DNA from 2 places in the Catenibacterium sp. GCM10023432 genome. Region 1 is predicted to be linked to the other one. Evidence: a T-box and tRNA genes for the amino acid it is inferred to sense, from the RefSeq annotation. Region 1 holds a T-box; the other holds one or more tRNA genes.
The links. The T-box of region 1 lies ahead of leuS (leucine--tRNA ligase). A T-box ahead of a tRNA ligase gene usually reads a tRNA of that ligase, here a tRNA-Leu.

Region 1 (3,220 bases):
ACAGTGATCGTATTATAGAGATGAAGGATGGCTATATCATAAAGGATACAGTAATCCAAAAGACAGATGTATATCCTAAAGAGAATCATTGTAGTAATAAAAGATATCATTTTCCTATTTTCAAGCTAACAATCCAGTCCTTTTTAAGTAGTCGTAAAAGGTTCTTTCAAATGTCTTTCGCATTATCTATCGCATTATTATGTCTGATGATGACATTTACCTTTACATTTTCTTTTCGTAATACCATCTATCAATATCTCTCTTCATTGATCCCACAGAAGTCAATTACTTATAAATTACGTAATGATGATCCTTTATCTTTAACTCATTTCAATGAAGCAACCTATCATTATTTGAATTTAGATGATTATAATCTCATGGGAATCTCTCATAATAGTCAAAGATATCAGAAGAATGAAGTTCTGTTTATATCTGATGATACATCTTATGTCAGCCAGTATATATATGGAAGAGCACCACAAAATAATCATGAAATTGCGGTACCTCTCTCAACGGCAAGAAAACTTGCCCAAAATAAGAAGGTAAATTCGTTACTCAATACATCATGGACGATCTATTATAAACATCAATTAAAAATCAAAGGAATAGAAGTAAAAATAGTAGGTATATCTCCACAAACTTACAATTATGATGCCTTTTATATGTATGAATTTGCTAACTATCATTGGATCGAATCACTCTTTAATCAGACACCAACTGCAAGATATGGTATGTTAAAGTATAAGGCAGACAAATCAATTATAGATTCTTTAAAAAAGAATTATCCTGAATATGAATTCAAGACAATGGGGGAATCAACAAAGAAAACATTAAATGATAACATGAATAGAATTCAGATGATTCTTGTCATTTTTTCTATTTTGACTATTATTTCTTCTATCTTTATGATTATGGAAATCATGATTCTTCATGCTATGCATTTAAAGAAGGATCATGCGATTATGAAAGCCTATGGTGAAAAGAATAAACATATTTTTAAGATGTCTTTCTATCAATGTCTGATTCTCCATTCTTATAGCTATTTGACTGCTTCTCTTATATTATTAGGTATTATGAAGGTGATGAATCAGATTATTCCTCAGATTACGGACTTTCCCATGCATCTTACATTCCAGCCTCTTAGTATGCTTTTATTGTGGGCTGGTTCATTCTTGTTAGTCTGTATCTCAACATTGTTTAGTGTTATTTATATTATCAAACTCAATCCATCCCGCATTCTTAAAATGAGATGATAATTCTTGCAAATAATGGGAAATTATGATAAAGTGAGTGAGTATATAAAAGTCAAGGAACTAGAGTAGTAGATGGTCATGCTTTTTAAGAGAACTTATGGCTGGTGTGAATAAGTAAAGTCATCCATTGAACTCGCTAGGGAGATGGGTCTGTGGTAAGCAGATCACGTATTGCTGCGTTAAAGCATTAAGCGCATGAATCAGTCTTCATGAACTAAGGTGGTACCGCGAGTTCTCGTCCTTAGACATGAGGACTTTTTTTATTTTAAAAGTGGAGGAGACAAAATTATGACTTATGATCATAAGATAGTAGAAAAGAAATGGCAGAAATACTGGGAAGAGAATAAGACATTCGAAACAGATGTTTATGATTTCTCAAAGCCTAAATACTATGCCTTAGACATGTTCCCTTATCCATCAGGACAAGGTCTTCATGTTGGACATCCAGAAGGATATACAGCAACTGACATCATGTCAAGAATGAAGAGAATGCAGGGATATAACGTATTACATCCAATGGGATTTGACTCATTTGGTTTACCTGCTGAACAGTATGCAATCAAGACAGGTAACCACCCTGAAGGATTTACATTAAAGAATATTCAGACTTTCACTAAACAGTTAAAGATGTTAGGTTTCTCATTTGACTGGGATAAGCAGGTATCTACTTGTGATCCTAGCTTCTATAAATGGACTCAGTGGATTTTCAAACAGTTATATGAAGATGGTTTAGCTAGATATGTAGATATTCCTGTTAACTGGTGTGAAGAATTAGGTACAGTACTTGCGAACGATGAAATTATTGATGGTAAGAGTGAACGTGGTGGATTCCCTGTTATTCGTAAGAATATGAAACAGTGGGTTATTGATATCCCTAAATATGCTGAAAGATTACTTGCAGGATTAGAAGAAGTTGATTGGCCAGAATCTACTAAAGAAATTCAGAGAAACTGGATTGGTAAATCAATCGGTGCTCATGTTGATTTTAAGGTAGATGGTTATGATGATAAATTCACAGTATTCACAACACGTTGTGATACATTATTTGGAGCTACTTATTGTGTATTAGCACCAGAACATGAATTAGTAGAAAAGATTACGACTCCTGATAAGAAGGATGAAGTAAAAGCTTATTTAGATGTATGTGCAACTAAGTCAGAACTTGAAAGAACTGAATTAAATAAAGAAAAGACTGGTGTCTTCATTGGTGCTTATGCAATCAACCCAGTAAATGGTAAGAAGATTCCAATCTGGATTTCTGACTATGTATTAGCTGGTTATGGAACAGGTGCTATCATGGCTGTTCCTGCACATGATGATCGTGACTATGCTTTCGCAAAGAAGTTTGGTATCGATATTATTCCAGTATTAGAAGGTGGAGATATTACTAAGGAAGCATGGACACAGGATGGTGTACATATCAACTCTGGCTTCTTAAATGGTTTAGATAAACAGGAAGCAATCGATAAGATGTTAGACTGGTTAGAAGAACATCATTGTGGTTCTAAGCATGTTAACTATCGTTTAAGAGAATGGATCTTCGCAAGACAGAGATATTGGGGTGAACCAATTCCAATCATTAACTTTGATGATGGAACATCTGTTGCATTAAGTGATGATCAGTTACCACTTATCCTACCTGAACTTGAAGATTATAGTCCATCAAAGACAGGTTCTTCTCCATTAGATAAGGCTGTTGACTGGGTTAATGTAGAAGTAGATGGTAAGAAGGGTAAGAGAGAAACAAGTACAATGCCTGGTTCTGCAGGATCTTCTTGGTACTTCTTAAGATATATTGATCCACATAACGATAAGGCTATTGCAGATCCAGAATTATTAAAGCATTGGATGCCAGTTGATTTATATGTTGGTGGACCAGAACATGCAGTAGGACACTTATTATATTCACGTATGTGGAATAACTATTTATATGACAAGGGTATCGTACCAGTTAAAGAACCATTCAA
Region 2 (3,220 bases), on a different contig from region 1:
ATGGCTTGATGACCTTTCACATTAGGATGGTAACCATCTGATGCGAAGTAATTCTTATTTTCATTTAAGGCATATTCACTATTGGTGATATAAATACCACCTGCTTCTTTTGTGCCATCTTTATATGCTTGGATGACATTCTTAAATCGTGAATGATCACTTGTAGCATCTCCTGTCATACCAACAAGAATCTTTGCATCAGGATATAATCTCTGGGCTTTTTTTACTGTTTCATAGACTTTATTCTTAATCGTATCATAAGAATAATACATATCATTATAGCCACCTGCAATGACTACATATTTTGCATCTTTCCCTTTTCCATCATCTAATAAAGTACTAAATGTCTTACCCGATAACTTAGCAACGAATCCTATACCACCATAAGATTCCTGTGTATAATCAAGTCCTGCTTTATGACTTGCCCGAACATACCACACATCATCTCCTGTAATCATTCCATCGCTAGAATAACCTTCAGTATAAGAATCTCCAATATATTGTACAAGATCATGATTCTCTGCATAAACAGGTGAACTCATGCAAATAAGCAGAAAAATGAAAACGCCTATTAATTTTTTCATAATTACCTCCATATAAAAAACGTGGATACCCACGTTTCTATATATATTCTTGTTTTATATTTTTGTCAATAGTGTTCACTTTAACCAGCGAATTTCATCACCATGAATATAATACCATGAACCATTATAGAGATTAGAATTACTATAGCTATTCTCTAAAACACCATTCTTAATATAACATAACTGACCATTCAAATGAATCATGCCTGTTTTACTAAAGTCTACCATACCATTCACGACATAATAGTTCTGTCCATTGTATTCTACTAATCCGGTGTAGCTCTTATCCATCTTACCTTGATGTACATAATACCATTGATCATCAATCTGCATTAAAGTATCCTTATTCGCAACAACACCATTTTCTACATAATACCAGGTTTTATTTGCTTTTATGGAACCTGTCATAGTCTTATCTGTATGACCATTTGTAAGATAATACTGCTGATCATTATAAGACCAGATTCCCGTGTATGATGTATCTACTTTACCTTCATCCACCTTATAATATTCACCATCATTTTCTACAATACCTGTCTTAGATGTATCTACAATACCATTGACCATATAATAGTTATCATAAAGACCTGTGATATTTATAAAGTGTCTATTCTTAACTGCATAAATACCTGCACCAATCTTAATAGAAGCAGCTTTTGTATAGACAGGCACATTATTACATTTCATGAAATAACCACCTATTGTTTCACCAAGAGCACGCTGTCCGTATTTATTAGGATGATGACCATCGGATGAAAAATAGCTCTGATTACCATTTAAGGCATTTTCACTATTAGTAATATAAATACCTCCTGCTTCTTTTGTACCATCCTTATATGCCTGTATAACAGTCTTAAAATGTTCATTTACAGAATCTCCTGTCATACCTACATAGACCTTTGCTTTCGGATAGAGCGTCTGTGCCTTTTTTACTGTTTCATAGACTTTATTCTTAATTGTCTTATAAGAAAAATCCTTATCATTATAGCCACCTGTAATGACTACATATTTCGCATTTCTTTTACCTTTGCCTTCATCTAATAAAGTACTAAATGTGCGTCCATCAGACTTTTTCACAAACCCTACACCACCATACGATGCTGAAGTATATTTCAGATGTGCTTTGCGGCATGCCTGGACATACCATAAATTATATCCCACGATCATACCATCACTTGAATAACCTTGTGTATATGAATCACCAATGAACTGAACAAGATCATTGGAATAAGCATCAACAGATGGAGTCAGGCCTATACAAAGTACAAAAATAAGGAATAAACCTAATAACCTTTTCATATAGAACCTCCTCTTACTAAAAAAACGTGGTCTCCCACGTCTTGGACCATTGGTGCTCGGAATGGGATTTGAACCCACACGGCATAAACCACCAGTACCTGAAACTGGCGTGTCTACCATTCCACCATCCGAGCATTCAACAGTGTTGATTTTATTCTCGTTTTATTTATTTGTCAATTACTATTCATGATGACATTCACAATTATCATGACTGCATCCACAAGTTGCTTCTGCATCAGGAGTTAAAGTACCAGCTAAATAAGCTTTCACTGCAGCATCACAATCACCAGTTACTCCACCCACTACATTAATATTAGAACCACTTAATGCCATAATAGCACCTCTACCAATACCACCACAGATCAATACATCTACATTCATATTAGATAATAAGATAGCTAATGCACCATGACCTAATCCTTCTGTACCTACAACCTGTGATTCTTTGATTTCATTATTTTCAATATCATATAATTTAAACTGTGAAGTTTTACCAAAGTGTTGAAACACTGATTCATTTTCATAAGTTACTGCAATTCTCATAATATGTTCTCCTTTTACGTCTATCACAGGATATCCTGCCTTTTTTGCACATTCATTACATTCAATTCTTAAAGGATAGCCTTCCATTATACTACGTGCTATCTTTTTTCTTGCCCCGGCATATATTTCAGTGACTGTTGTACGTGAGATATTCATTTTTTTAGCACACTTGGCATGAGTATAAGATTTATAATCAATTAAGCGTATGACTTCAAATTCGTCTAAAGCAAGCTCTATATAGCCTCTTTGAGGAATGCCATCAGGTACAAACATATTGTAGTCAGGAACTCCTGTAATTGTCCTTGATCTCTTTGGTCTAACCATACACGCCTCCAGTTACTGACATATGTCGGTAACATTATATCACAAACACTATGAAAAAAAAGCAGTTTTTCACTGCTTTATAGTAATCTAATTGCGCCTTGTTCTCTTGTATGAATCACATAACATGATCCTTTTCCTAAAATAGAATCCATATAAGCAACATAGTCTTTTAATCTATCAGTTTTCACAAAGGCAAGCATGGTTCCTGAGAATCCTCCACCATTGACCTTTACAACTCCATCATCACCTAAGTAATTCTCACTTAAGACAATAGCTGTTCCAACATTTTGACAACGTGTACTTCCCTGTGGATAAATATTCTGAAGAGCTTTAAAAGTAGAATCGCCCGATTCTCTCACTAATCTAAGGAATGTATCAAAGTCTCCCCTTTCAAGAGCTTCTGACTGCTTTAAAACACGTTCTTCTTCTTTAAAGAAATGAAGTGCTCGAAGTGCTGGTCGATCTCCTAC

Region 2: it has a tRNA-Leu gene. The T-box ahead of leuS (leucine--tRNA ligase) is inferred to sense a tRNA for this amino acid. The anticodon was not compared.

The regions. Positions count from the first base shown of each region.
Region 1 covers NZ_JBHSEB010000034.1:47,486-50,705, reverse strand. Annotated here, with positions in the region: gene ACFOZZ_RS04840 (ATP-binding cassette domain-containing protein) at 1-1,253, shown strand, start outside; T-box leader at 1,300-1,499, shown strand; gene leuS (leucine--tRNA ligase) at 1,542-3,220, shown strand, end outside.
Region 2 covers NZ_JBHSEB010000097.1:6,292-9,511, reverse strand. Annotated here, with positions in the region: gene ACFOZZ_RS12185 (GDSL-type esterase/lipase family protein) at 1-584, opposite strand, end outside; gene ACFOZZ_RS12180 (GDSL-type esterase/lipase family protein) at 660-1,883, opposite strand; tRNA gene ACFOZZ_RS12175 (tRNA-Leu) at 1,934-2,017, opposite strand; gene ACFOZZ_RS12170 (DUF134 domain-containing protein) at 2,064-2,750, opposite strand; gene ACFOZZ_RS12165 (galactokinase) at 2,828-3,220, opposite strand, start outside.